DNA from 3 places in the Paenibacillus sp. J22R232 genome. Region 3 is predicted to be linked to each of the others. Evidence: riboswitches for the same ligand, from Rfam matches in the RefSeq annotation. Region 3 holds a riboswitch; each other region holds the start of a gene.
The links. A riboswitch is a leader RNA that binds a small molecule or an ion and turns the genes downstream of it on or off. The one in region 3 is predicted to bind cobalamin.

Region 1 (4,873 bases), on a different contig from region 3:
GTATTTAAGGTGTGGTCGGAGGCGGAGCATTTGAGAAACTGGTGGGGACCGAGAGGCTTCAACATAGAAGTTGCTGAGATGGATTTCCGCCCAGGCGGATCATTTCACTACAATATGAAATCACCTGACGGTCACGAAATGTGGGGCAAATTCGTCTATTACGAAATTGAAGCACCAGAGAAGATCGTATACGGTAATTGTTTCTCCGATTCAGAGGGCAATATCGTACGAGCCCCATTCGCAGAATCGTTTCCGCTGGAAATACACAATACACTGACCTTTACTGAAATAGACGGTACAACTGAGATCACGCTTCGCGGCGGCCCTATCGACGTTCCAGAGGAGGAATTGAACTTCTATCTAGGCATGTACGATTCCATGAAGCAGGGATTCGGAGCAACCTTCGATCAACTTGCTACATACCTAGAGAGAGCTTGATCAACCTTCGATCAACTTGCTACATACCTAGAGAGAGCTTGATCAACCTTCGATCAACTTGCTACATACCTAGAGAGAGCTTGATCAACCTTCGATCAACTTGCTGCGTACCTAGAGAAAGCTTGATGAACCTTCGATCAACTTGCTGCATACCTAGAGAGAGCTTGATCAACCTTTGATCAACTTGCTGAATATGTAGAGAAAACTTGAGAACAACATGGCTGAAATTTTACTTCAAGCTATTAACTAACGTCTTTTTTGGACATGCTAGACATATGCGGATCGTCTTCATTTCGATATAAGGATCTGGATCATGAGCAACAATTTGTTTATCGAAGAGAAGAATGTTTGAAATAAACCAATAAATCATGAAACCAATGTTGTCCGCACCCCGTATCACCTTTTATTAGACGCTTTAGCAAGATGCTTTATCGCAATCGAATAGTTGACCCATACGCAAATGGGGAGTAGCTGTCACATAAAAGTCGTCAATACGAGAATGGAAATTCTCCGGCTTTATGGGCATTGCCGATAGAGGCATTGTTAGCGAGACCTTTGCCTAACGAGGCAAAGGTCTCTTGGCGTTTGGGAGTCAGATGGCAAGCCCATCATTTTATTCTAGGAGGATGTCAGATGGATTTAAGTTTGTTAATGGAGTACGGCTGGGTGTTGCTCGTATTGGTTGCGCTGGAAGGTTTGCTCGCAGCCGATAACGCGCTGGTGCTGGCGATTATGGTTAAGCATTTGCCGCCAGTGGAACGTAAGAAAGCTTTGTTCTATGGATTGGCAGGCGCGTTTGTTTTCCGCTTTGGTTCATTGTTCGCGATTTCGTTTCTGGTGGATGTCTGGCAGGTGCAAGCGATCGGAGCGCTCTATCTTCTGTTCATATCGCTCAACCACATATTCCGTAAGCTTATCATAAAAAAAGCCGACGATTCCGTAGCCAAGAGCTCGGGCAAGGAACCTAAGAAAAGCGGTTTCTGGGTAACGGTCTTGAAGGTTGAAATCGCGGATATCGCTTTTGCAATCGACTCTATTCTGGCAGCTGTAGCACTAGCCGTCGCATTGCCGGCAACAACATTGCCGAAAATCGGAGGCATGGATGGCGGTCACTTTATCGTTATTTTCCTTGGCGGGTTTATCGGTCTCGTCATCATGCGTTTTGCGGCGAATATGTTCGTGAAGCTGCTGGAGAGCAGACCTGCACTTGAAGTCGCTGCGTTCTTCATTGTCGGCTGGGTCGGCGTTAAGCTGGCGGTACATACGCTGGCACATCCATCGCTGCACGTGATCCCGCATGATTTTGCGGAATCGACAGCGTGGAAAGTAACGTTCTACGTGGTGCTCCTGCTGATTGCTGTAATCGGTTGGTTCGTATCAGGCGGCAAAGAGAAGCAGAACCGGGCTTCGGAAGCGGCTTAAGTGTAAAATTCGAACATGTATCTGCATATCGTTTCATTCAAATGAGGGTGCCAGTGGGCACCCTCATTTTTTGTGCAATCGCAGGCGCGTCCACAAAGTTTAACATGACAAACGGGCAAATATTCGGTATGATGAGCAAGAAAATTTCATAGAAGAAACAGGTGCCAATGATGGAATGAAGCAAGAAATCCATGGATTGGTTAAAAGGGAAGCAGGTTTAATTCCTGCGCGGTCCCGCCACTGTAATGGAGGAGTCTTTGCAAGGCTGCCGCTGGGAAACCGGCAAGGCTGCAAGGATGTTGATCCCGAGCCAGAATACCTGCCTGTTTTCATTACACCGTTAACTCTACGATGGATAGGGAGGTGTTTATTAGTGCATGCAATAGTTAGCTGTATAATCTATTAAACCTCTTAACCATTAACGGTGAGAGGTTTTTTTGCGTTTTGATTTAATTCCATAAATCGTTTGGATGAATAGGAAGGGGTTTACATGATGAATAAAAATCGATGGATCGCATGGTTGTTAATTGTAAGTGTGTTTATGACTATGCTATCAGCCAATGGCCAGGTTTCATATGCAGCGGAGGATGCGCATGAGGATGCTTACCAAGAGCAGGAACATCTGGAGAGCAGCCAAGAGAACGGTGACGCTGCTCTAGCGAGCCTGAACATTGCTGCGGACATAGAAAAGCCGGTTATTAGCTCTATTGGCTTAGCCGAGTCGCGGCAAGTGATATATCGCAAGCTTAGCTTTACGGCATCAGCTGTAGACACGGCAGATCCGGCTGTACAACTGGCAGTTAAACTCAACGGGGACCTGGTCACAGCCAAGGAAGAGACGTATACCGTCATCCTGCAGCCAGGCGACAATGTCATTACGTTAACGGCAGTCGATACGGCCGGTAACCGTGCAGAGGAAAGCTATGCGGTTCATTACGCATTCGTGCAGAGCGCAGCAGCCGCGGAGCAACTTGAGAAAAGTCTCGCTTATTTAGTGAAAACGGTCAAGAGTCCGAAGTTTGGAACGGGTTCCGGCGAGTGGACTGTCATCTCTTTGGCACGAGCCAATTACCCCGTACCGGATAAATACTATGATTCTTACTACTATAACGTGACGGAGCAAGTAAGAGCACTCATGCTGAAATACGGCGGCAAGCTCGATAATAGCAAAAGTACGGAGCACGCTCGACTAATAATGGGGCTAGCCTCTATTGGAAGAGACATACATAGCGTGGCGGGCTACGATATTTCACAAGCGCTCGCTGATTTTGATTATGTCATCAAACAAGGGATTAACGGTCCTGTATTTACCCTCATTGCCTTGGATACCCATCAGTACGAGGCTCCATTGGCGGAAGGCGCTGCGGTGCAGACTACGAGGGAAAAGCTTATTCAATATATTCTGAATCAAGAGGTTAAGAAAGGCGCAATTGATGCTGGAGGCTGGGGCTTCGGCACAACAAGAGCAGACGTCGACCTTACCGCGATGACTTTGCAAAGCCTTGCTCCTTACTACGAGACGGATTCGCTTGTAAAAGCGGCTGCGGATAGGGCGGTGCAGTGGCTCTCCGCCACCCAAAACGCACAAGGCAGCTATACGAATTTCGGTTCGACAAGCAGTGAGAGCATCGCGCAGGTTATCGTTGCACTTACAGGCCTTGGGATTGACCCGCATGCCGACCCAAGATTTATTAAAAATAATAAATCACTGATCGATGCGCTGCTAGCCTTCTCTGTAGAAGGCGGAGGCTTTAAGCATGTGGCAACTGGCAAATTAGACGGCATGGCTACTGACCAAGGCACTTACGCGCTCGTTTCCTATGATCGGTATTTGAAAGGCGAGAATCGTCTCTATGATATGACGGATGTTCAATTGCAGCATTCTCAGGAAATGGAAATTCCTTTGCCGGCCGGAGAGAAACCGAGCATTGCTGTTCCGGATGGTGGAGTCCACTATATGGTTCCCGTGCCGACGGGAAATGAAAGCAAGGAAATAACGATTGAAATCCCAGAACAAAAAAATGGCAGCGTAAGCATCCATTTGCCTTTGAACAGCAGCTTGCCTCAAATCGAGGCCAAGAAGGGCAGCGTCACGGCAGTTATTCCGAAGGGTGCCAAAATCATTGGCAGCGACAGCAATATTTTAGAGCTGATTACGACGTTAGACACTGCGAATACGACTTTGAAAAATAAATTAGCCGAACTCGTTGCCGAGGGCAGGAAACTTAGCGAGATTGCTGAAGCCTTCACAATGGGCGGCAGATCCATGGTTGAATTTAACGAATATGTAACGCTGACCTTTGCAGGCCATAGCGGCAAAGATGCTGCCTATATCCAAGGCGGGTCCGTTCATGCGATTCAAAAATACGAAAGCGATGCTCTCGGCGCTGAAGCGGGAGAGAACGAATATGCGTTTGACGACGGAAATGACCTGATTGTAAAAACGAAGCATTTTACGGACTTTGTTTCCTATGCTACCAGCGTGTTAGAGGTGCCGGGCGGCGGTAACGAAACGCCTTCGCAGCCTACGCAATATGTCACCCAGTCGGTGGATAAGCTTGCGATTAACAAGGGTTACGTGCTGCCATCGGCAAGCGTAGAGTTGATAGCGGGTGACACGGTATGGACGTTATTAAAACGAACACTCGATGCGGCTCAAATTAGCGTCGACTTTGACTGGAATGAAACGTACGGAAGCGTATATGTGAAATCCATAGCCGGAGACGGAGAATTTGACCATGGCCAAGACAGCGGTTGGATGTACAATGTCAACGGTATTTATCCGGATTACGGGGCAAGCAAATATACACTGAAGCCAGGCGATCGGATTCAATGGCGTTATACGACGAATTTAGGCATAGATTTAGATGCGGGCGGATATGACCGAAGCCCAATTATTAATGTGCCTAAAGGGCTTGCGGAGAATTACGTCGTAAGCTTGACCAAATCACAGCTGGATACCGACAACATTACGATAAATATCGGTGATGTTCAGAAGAAGGTTATCCTGAAT
Region 2 (4,873 bases), on a different contig from region 3:
AGTCGTATTGCAGGACGGAACGAAATGGGCGGGGGACCAGCTGCGGAAGGATCTGTTCCAGGATGCGCTTACCGTTAACGAACAAAGCGAAGCAGCGGCCGAGAAGCGGGCCCAGGACGCTGATTATGCAGCAAAAAAAGTTATCCTGCATAACGGTGATTCGATCCCTTTGCTCGAATATGAGCTGAAATATGATAGTGCATATGATAAATATACCGATGACCGCTGGCAAGGCATCATCGACAGCTTTTTGAATGAGGAGAACGTGGTCTATGCCATGGCTGCCGCGTATTCGGAAAATCCTAAATGGGCTGGCTATATTTCCACGCATAACGGCATTTATAGTCCGGTGGGGGAGCAATCTGTCGACGCTTGGGGCGACAAAGGGTTCCTCAGCCAAAATTACCGAGCGAACCGCATATTTAATGATGAAACAGGTTACAATGCGGTCATGAATGTAAATACGGATGACGTATATTTGCAGAAGTATGATCGGATCATTGATGGGAAGACCGTTGAGACATGGGATGTGTCCTATCCGCTTATCATCGATGGAGAGCATTGGGGAGCCGTTCGAGTTGCTCTGTCCAAAGAGAAGGCAGAGGAGCGGATTGCTGCCGAAAGGATGAAGGTGCTGCTGCAATTCGGATCATTAATGGCGGTTGTTCTCGTTATTTTATTTTTCCTCTCGCAAATCATGTTAGGCAGAAAGCTTCGGGAAATCGTCAGGGCAGCCGTGAATCTGAATTCCAGCGAAGCGGATTTGACCTATCGCATCGCAAACAAAGGCACTGATGAAATTGGCGTACTGGCCCTTGAAATCAATCGGTTTATCGAGCATATGCAAAGCTTAATGCGGACGGTCAGAAGCAATGCGGCTTCCGTATCCGACTTTGCAATCACGCTCAGCGAAGGCTCCCATCAGAGCAAAGAGCTGTCCTTCCAGCTTGCCTCCTCCGTTGATGAAATGGCGGCTGGGGCAGAGAATCAAGCAGATGGGGCGGCGGAGGTCGCTCGCTCTATGGAGGAAATGGCGGCAAGCGTCGGCAGAATCGCCGCTTCTTCTTCGATTATGTCAGAGGCGGCAGGCGATATGCTTCATGCAGCCGAGGAAGGCAATGACAAGTCGGATCAAGCGGTTGCCCAGATGGAAAGACTTGGCGAAGCAACCTCTTCAGTAGCGCAAGTGATCGGCCAGCTTAATGAACAATCCGCGCAGATTCAAGAGATGGCCGGCACGATTGCGGCTATTGCAAGCCAGACGAATCTGCTCGCTCTGAACGCTGCAATTGAAGCAGCTCATGCGGGAGAATACGGAAGCGGATTTGCCGTCGTAGCAGGAGAAATTAGAAAACTGGCCGAGCAGGCGTCCGATAACGCGCGCCATATCGCAGAAACGATCAGTCATGTACTCGCTTCTACATCTGAAGCGGTAACGGCTGTACGTAACGGCGAACAGGAAATGGAGCAAGGAATGACCATCATACATGAATTAAAGCGGTCCTTCGATCTGATCTGGCAGGAATCTCGCCATGTATCGTCGCAAGTGCAGGATGTATCCGCATCTACGGAGGAAATGGCGGCCGGCAGCGAGCAAGTGAGCGCATCGGTTGAAACGATGGCGATGGTGGCCAAGGACACCTCTTCCCACGCCGCGCAATCGGCTGAGGGCACGAACCGCCAGCACGAGCTTGCCATCGAAACCGAGCTGCTGGCACAATCGGTAAGCAAGCTTGCCGAGGAGCTAAGGGAATCGATTGGCCGATTTAAGTTGGAATAAAGAGTTCGGGCTTAGTTCCTAGGAGCCCAAAGCATAATGGAAACGCCGATGATACAGATTGCTGCTCCCAGCCAATCGTACGCATCCGGCGTTTTTTTATCAACGAGCCACCCCCAAAGAACGGCCAATATAATAAAAACGCCGCCGTAGGCTGCATAAACCCGCCCGAAGGAAGGGAAGCCCTGCATGGTGGGGATGATGCCGTATGCCATAAGAATGAGGCTTCCGACAATGCCGAACCAAAGCGGCCTTGCTTCGCGCAGCCATAGCCACACCATATAACCACCGCCAATTTCGGCAAGCCCGGCGAGGATGAAGAGAAAGATCGTGATGAACAAGTGGGGTTTCTCCTTTTTGAATGAGTCAATGAATGGTCATGCGGTGAATGATACTCGTTTTATATGCAGAATAACTATATCATACTATTCTTCAGTGATTTGTTGTGTATTCATAGAGTTAGTTATAGACAAATGACTCAGATTCCCTGTATGATCTTTAGGACAAATAAATAAAATGATAGAAATATGGTGTTCTTGCTTCAATTATGAAGTGATAGAACTTAATAGGGAAGTACGGTGCAATCCCGTCGCGGTCCCGCCACTGTAAATGATGAGTTTCTTGTCTACATGCCACTGGATGCACAATGATCTGGGAAGGCGACTAGAAATGATGAATCATAAGCCAGGAGACCTGCCAATTTCTTCGTTTCTAGTTCCTCGGGTAGTGGGAAACGGAAACAGACGATAAAGAGATTTATACGTTGTTCTGACGTATGAATAGCTTTTTTATTGTGTGTTCACATGCTTGTAAGCATGTTTATTGAAAGCCGCCCTCACAAGGGCGGCTTTTATTTGTTGGAACATAGTATAAGGAAGAGAGAGGGTTAATAATGACAATGCAAGAAGTTTCTCGAAAGTGGTTAGCTTTGGTCTTAAGCTTAACCGTGTTTGTTTCGGCAGCCAGTTCCGCTTTTCTGCCATCCCAGGCAGCAGCCGCATCGGACGCGAATCCCAAATTAGGTCCGCTCACGATTTATCATGAACTCCCCGCACCGGGGCAGTTTATTAATGCGACTGCTTACGGCGGCATGAACGATCTTAACCTAACGTGGGATAATGACAATACAGGATCTGCCATTTCACTTGGTGGTTTTGGCGGAAGTATTATTTTTAAAACAGATGCTCCCGTTCTTAACAGCAGTGGCCATCCGTATGGGGTGGATTTCACCGTATATGCAAATGCTTCGAGCTCTTACCAGGAGCCTGGCGGCGTGGCAGTTGCTCAGGATGACGGTACCGGAAAACCAGGTAAATGGTACAATATCGCAGGCTCTGATCATTATGAAGACTCTACGATATGGGATTATGAGGTAACGTATACGAATCCCGATCCAGCATTTACAGTTCCGAATGGTATGAGCGTACCTTGGGCAGATAATTATGGTGGAACCGGATTTATAAAAGTAAACTCTTTCAATAAGCATGCTTATTATCCTATCCCAGCGAACTATCCATTATCGATAACGCCATTCAATAACTTGTCCCATACGTATTCGGGTGTCAAAATTACTAAACAAACGCCTACATTCGGTTATGTGGACACACATACTAACGGCGCAGCTCCATTTAACGTAGCTGGAAATCCATATGTTGCAGCTGCCGCCAAGGGTGAGGGTATAGATATTAGTTGGGCTGTCGATGAGAACGGCTTGCCAGCTAATCTAGATCAAGTAGATTTCATTAAGGTATATACAGCTGTCCAAATCGATGGCGGTTCATTAGGTGAGGTAAGCACTGAAGTTTCTTCATTAAAGACCCATCAATCGGATATCACGGTTGGACAAACGCCAAGTTTGAGCTCCATAACGTTAACCGGTGTTAATAGCGGATCTGGTTCTCAAACGGTAACGGTACAGGACAGTGTCTACGTTTATAAAGATATCGTTGTAGATGCAGAATCAATTAAGATAACAGCGAATGCTGATCAAGCAATCGATCAGATTTTTGTGAATGACACTAGAGGAGTAACAAACGCCCCAGTGAATAAAGTGCTCACGCTTAATGCGAAGGAGCCTCGTCTTGTTAGGATCATTGCCCAATCAGGAACCAATGAGCCGAAAATTTACTACTTATCTATTCGCAAGAGCACTGAAAAAGTAGATGCAGCAATAGAGAAAACGACAGGCTTTGTTAAGAGCAAAGGTGTTGCATCGGAGTGGCAGGCTGTCGGAATGGCTCAAGCCAACAAAAAGGTGCCGGCAGCTTACTATAATCAACTAGTAAACGAATTGAAAAACGCAAATGGTACATTTACCAAAGTGACTGATTATGCCCGTTATGCGATTGCGATTACTGCACTCGGTTACGATGCAACAAGCTTTGAAGGCTATCATTTCATCGAAAAAATATACAATAATGCAAGAATGACGAATCAAGGTGTGAATGGTCCTTTATACAGCCTCATTGCACTTGATTCCCATGCGTATCAGGTTCCTGATGATGCACAATGGACGCGCGCGAAGCTGCTCGACAACATCCTTCAATCGCAACAGCCGGATGGAGGCTTCTCGTTAAGCACAACAAGCGATGCTGATTTGACAGCAATGACATTGATTGCATTGGCGCCTTATAAGGATCAGGCCGCTGTGAAAACGGCAGGCGAGAAAGCGGTAGCGTGGTTATCCCTTAACCAACAGCCGCATGGCGGATTTGGCGGCGAAAGCAGCGAAAGTGTATCGCAAGCTATTATTGGGCTTTCATCTTTCGGGATTGATCCGGCAAGCATGGCTTTTACAAAAAACGGAACGAATCTTCTCGATAAGCTATTAAGCTTTGCTCAGGCTGATGGCGGATTTGCCCATGTACTTCCTGGAACGAGCAATGGACTTGCAACCGAGCAGGCTCTGCAAGCACTCGAGGCTTATCGTTTGTTCATAGATGACCAGAAGCTCTATCACTTTGCTGGTAAAACGATGCCAGGTGTTCTCTTTCCATCTGATATTACAATCAATATCGAAGGACCACAGGCATTAATAGCTGAAGGTCAGACAAAAGGCACGCTTGCTTTGGAGGCGTTAGAGCTTTTTGCAGCCGA
Region 3 (4,873 bases):
CAGCTGATGAAGCAATATGCCCCATACATCCCGCACCGAAATGCCCGACGAGCCGATCGTTAGACTCACCACGATAGAAACAGCAAGAAGGAGCATGGCTGCTCCTCCGTACAAAACCAATTTATAGGTCATTGCTTTATTTCACGAGATCCGGATGAATCACTTTAGCGAGCTCCAGCAAGCCGTCCGCTAGACGCGGTCCAACGCGCACGAGCGGATTCTCCGTCACTGCATGCAGCTGTTTGTTTTTCACTGCGGCAATGACATCCCAGCCTGGGCGGCTTTCGATGCCAGTGACGATCGGATTCGGATCCTCCTTCAGATCAGGGTATATAATCAGCTCTGGGTCCTGAGCAACGACTTCCTCTGCGCTGACCTCGAACCAGCCCTGTGATGCAGCAGAAATGTTTATGCCGCCGGCTAGGTTTAAAAGCTCGTCAAGAAAAGTGCCGGAGCCGACAGTCCAGCCTGGTGAAAACTCCATGTACACTTTTTTTCGCTCCGCGTTTTTCACCGCGTCCGTTACCTGCTGCCTCACCTGCCGCATATGATCTGCCATTTCAGTCGCTTCGGCTTGTTTATTCATAATATGACCTAAAATTTCTAATTTGGCAATAACGGCGTCATAGGTAAGCGGATCTGAAGCGTACACAGGGATTTTAAGCTCTCTCAGCTTTGCGATTGCATCTGAATTCAATGTAGTTGAAGCCAAAACAAGATCCGGATTCAATGCCATTACGGCTTCGATATTGGTGGTCATATCCCCAACCTTTGGCTTTGCCGCCGCTTCCTCGGGGAAATCGCTCCATTGATCGACGCCTACTACCTGCTCTCCGGCACCGATCGCATAGATCGTCTCCGTTTCACTAGGCACGAGCGTCACAACCTTCGTTGGTTGCTGCTCGAAAGTGATCTCGGTACCTGTATCGTCCTTAATCGTATAAGGATATACCGTTGCCTGAGGAGCTGCATCATTGTTTTCTTCTGGCTTATTGGCTTCCGAATTCGTAAGGTTTGTTTCTGGAGATTGCTGGTTTTCTGATTCTTTGTTTACTCCACATGCGCTGGTGATGACAAGCATCGCCGCAAGCAGCAAGCCAAACAGGGTCTTCGTTAAGTTACGGTTATTTCTTACCACGGTTTTCTGCACCTCTTTTTTTAGTTTGTCAAAACAAAAAAAAGCATCCCCGGCCATTGTGCCAGAAATGCTCCCATACGCTCTTCAACTACTTGCAAAGCGACAAGCTTCCCGAGCACCCTCCCTATTTCCACGTAGGTTTAAGCGCATGTAAGGACAGGCAGATTTTCTGACTCGGTCGTAACGAGGCCTTAAGCCTCCGTTATCCAACCTTACAGTGGCGGGTCCGTGCCGGAATTGCACCGGTCTTCCCTTTTAAGCTTCAAAGAGCACTGCAAGATGTGATTCCTTGCAAGACAATCTCCTGTCCGCACCAGTCCATTTTACGTTTATTTAATCAGTTGTTAATATACACCGACATCGCGTTTTTGTCCATTAAACAGCCGCAATTGAATCCTGTTATCCGGGTTCTGCTTCCCGCTCTTCCCGCATAGGTAACTTAAATGAGCATCCTCTCAAAAAAACGAATGAAGGAGGATAAACAAATAGATGCAGCAGATTCAGAATGTCCGCACTACTTATTTGAAATTTTCCCTTGTTCTATTCTTACTCGCGCTTCTTATCGGTTTCGCTTTTTGGTGGTTTCGACAAGATGAAGCTGTTCCCCCGCAAACGACGGAGCATGCCTTCGGCAGCGGAACGATGAGCTGGACCATTGAGGATTACCCCGCGAAGGTTTTGCACGAAAACCGATTCTCGGTTGAGATAACGGATGCACAGGGCCTACCGGTTCAAGATGCTAAAGTAACGGTGAAGCTTGACATGATTAGCATGGTTTGCGGTGACTATGTGTTTGATATGACAGAAGAAGCCCCTGGCAAATATGCAGGAGATGGCGTCCCCCTAATGGCAGGCATGTGGAAAGCAACGTTAACGCTTGATACGAATGAGCAAACTTATGAAATTAGCAGATTGCTGAAAGCAAGCCATTAAGCCGCTACCATAACCATGGATTTATGGTCGGAATCAGGCCATTGACTGCAAGCCCGCGCAGAATAGAAATGACGCCTACAGCAAGTGCCGTAACAAAGCTTGCCTTTCGCATGAAACGGCGCCATTTCTTGTTGGCAAACGCAGCAAACGATGCGGCTAACGCCAATGCTGGAAAAGTAGATAAACCGAATAAAGCCATGACGGCAGCACCTGTTAAACCGGAGCCGGTAGAGGCTGCTGTCATTTGCATGGCATAGGTGAGCCCGCAGGGAAGAAAGCCAAAAGCTATGCCAGTAGCAAGCAGATGGAGCGTCTCCTGCTTATTCGACTGGTTCACGCCATGAACCAGCTTTTTGTATAGAAAGGAAGAAAGGCGGTTCAACAGCGGCAGCTGGAAACGGCGCCATAGCCAGAGAAGGAGAAAGCAGCCGCCGACGATGGATGCAAGCCCCTGCATCCCGGCAAACCTTCCAGCGACGTCCACAAAAGATCCTACGGTCCCCATTACGCCTCCCAGCAATGCATAGGATACGATACGGCCCGCGTTATAAAGCAGCATCGACTTCTTCACGGAAGCCGTGGAATTTAACGAAACAGCGGATACGATTCCCCCGCACATTCCAATGCAGTGCGGCGCGCTGAATAAACCAGTCAGAACAATAAAGCCGATCAGCTGTCCAGTCATCGTCATGAATAGACTCCGGCCCTTCGCTTCAGCAAGCCCTTCAACCGAAGCGCATTCCCTACTACCGACACGGAGCTTAGCGCCATCGCCGTTCCTGCCATCCATGGCTCCAGCATGCCTAAAGCGGCAAACGGAATGACGATGACATTGTATACGAATGCGAATGTTAGATTTTGCCGTACGTTTCGAATCGTCAGCCTGCTGATTCTAATCGCTTCCGGGATTGCTTGCAGCCGCGAGAACAACAGCGTCATATGGCCGGCTTGAAGCGCTGCATCCGTACCTTCCCCCATGGCAAGGCCAACATCCGCCGCCGCGAGCGCCGGAGCATCATTCCAGCCGTCTCCCGCCATCGCAACCCGAATGCCTTTTCGCTTCATCTGCTCAATGAGCGCAAGCTTGCTCTCAGGCAGCATGGAAGCATGAACCTGTACAATGCCAACAGCCTTTGCGGCTGCACGCGCTGGCGCTTGATGGTCCCCTGTGGCAAGTATGGACGATACACCCAGCGCTTTCAGCTGCTTCACCGTCTCCCTGGCATTCGCTTTTACGCTGTCGCTGAAAGACATGACGCCTATGCCTTTTCCAGCTGCAGCTGCATAAAGCACCGTCTCCCCGAGCTCCTCACGCTGCTTGGCAAATGCGATCAGCTTGTCGTTTAACGACCATTTGCGATGATGTGCAAAATTTGCGTTTCCAATGCCGAAGCGATGCTCTTTGACGATTGCTTCGATGCCTCCGCCTTCCGTAAATTCATGGTTGCTGGCAGCAGGTATGACAAGCCCAAGCCGCCCCGCTTCATTTAAGATGGCGACAGATAGCGGATGCGTCGATTCCGACTCTGCTGCTGCAGCCATTCGAAGCAGCGCAGACCGGCTGATTTGATCAGACAGTACGGCACTAACACGCGGCCTGCCCTCAGTCAATGTTCCTGTTTTATCGAAAATAACCGTCTGAATGCTCGCTAGCCGCTCCAGTGCTCCAGCTTCCTTAGCTATAATGCCCTGCTTGGCAAGCCTGCCGGAAGCAATGACCAATGAGATCGGAGCCGCCAAGCCAAGCGCGCAGGGACAAGCAGCCAATAGCACGGCTATGCTGCAAATAAATGCTTTGCTCCAGTTGCCAGGGTCTAGGAAAATGCCCCATAACACAATCGTACCCATAGCAAATACAAGCATAGCCGGCACGAACCAGCTTGCTGCCGCATCCACGTTGCGTTGGATCGCGGACTTTGACCGCTGAGCTTGACGAACAAGCTCCTGTATGCGGTTCAGCATCGTATCATGACCAGCAGCCTGCGTGCGAATCCGCAGCAGCCCCGTCTCATTGCGCGTCCCTGCCCACGCCTGATCTCCCTCGGCCTTCGACACCGGCAGGCTTTCTCCCGTGAGCAAGGCTTCATTAGCCGTGGATCGTCCGGCTGTTATTCTTCCGTCAACAGGGATAACCTCGCCTGCCTGCACGATTACGATATCGCCTGCCCTAACGAACTCTGTCTTCATTCGTATCCATTCTCCGGCCCGTTCAACAACAGCGGTCTGGTTATGCAGCTTATCATAACCATCCGTTCCGCTCAGCGCCTTCAGGGAGGCTGATGTCTCAATGTATTTTCCAAGCAGTACCGCCGTCATTACGACTGCCGAGGTCTCGAAATATAAAGGCGGAGCATGCTGTGCCGCATCCATATAGGAATGAAGCAAGCCATTCTGGAAAACGGCATAATGACTGTATAAATAAGCAGCCGTTGTACCGATCACTACGAGCACATCCATGTTTGCGCTGCGCTCGCGTACCGCATGATAGGCTCCGAAATAAAAGGGCATACCGATCACAAATTGAATAACCGTAGCGAATATCAGCTGCAGCCAAGGGAAACTTAGCCATGCAGGCAAATCATTTATTAACGGCGTTAACAGTGGCATATGATGCAGCATCGTAATCAATAGCGGCAGAGTAAGCATGGCTGAAATAATCAGGCGCACCTTCAGCACGCGATGCTCTTTATGGAGCCCCTCCTTCGCCGTTTCATTAAGCATGGCTATGAATCCTAACTGATTGACTCTCTCCGCAATTTGCTTTGCATGGATTTCAGCAGGCTTGAACTGTACCCACGCAGT

Region 1: another riboswitch for cobalamin. It lies ahead of AC0YN3_RS20870 (S-layer homology domain-containing protein); the one in region 3 lies ahead of AC0YN3_RS03220 (ABC transporter substrate-binding protein).
Region 2: another riboswitch for cobalamin. It lies ahead of AC0YN3_RS13770 (DUF4430 domain-containing protein); the one in region 3 lies ahead of AC0YN3_RS03220 (ABC transporter substrate-binding protein).

Annotation. Positions count from the first base shown of each region.
Region 1 covers NZ_JBWDNK010000007.1:148,277-153,149, forward strand. Annotated here, with positions in the region: gene AC0YN3_RS20860 (SRPBCC family protein) at 1-438, shown strand, start outside; gene AC0YN3_RS20865 (TerC family protein) at 1,072-1,860, shown strand; cobalamin riboswitch at 2,003-2,201, shown strand; gene AC0YN3_RS20870 (S-layer homology domain-containing protein) at 2,351-4,873, shown strand, end outside.
Region 2 covers NZ_JBWDNK010000003.1:626,400-631,272, forward strand. Annotated here, with positions in the region: gene AC0YN3_RS13760 (methyl-accepting chemotaxis protein) at 1-1,780, shown strand, start outside; gene AC0YN3_RS13765 (YnfA family protein) at 1,792-2,118, opposite strand; cobalamin riboswitch at 2,289-2,492, shown strand; gene AC0YN3_RS13770 (DUF4430 domain-containing protein) at 2,670-4,873, shown strand, end outside.
Region 3 covers NZ_JBWDNK010000001.1:662,990-667,862, reverse strand. Annotated here, with positions in the region: gene AC0YN3_RS03225 (FecCD family ABC transporter permease) at 1-132, opposite strand, end outside; gene AC0YN3_RS03220 (ABC transporter substrate-binding protein) at 137-1,138, opposite strand; cobalamin riboswitch at 1,281-1,423, opposite strand; gene AC0YN3_RS03215 (FixH family protein) at 1,628-2,071, shown strand; gene AC0YN3_RS03210 (sulfite exporter TauE/SafE family protein) at 2,076-2,762, opposite strand; gene AC0YN3_RS03205 (heavy metal translocating P-type ATPase) at 2,759-4,873, opposite strand, start outside.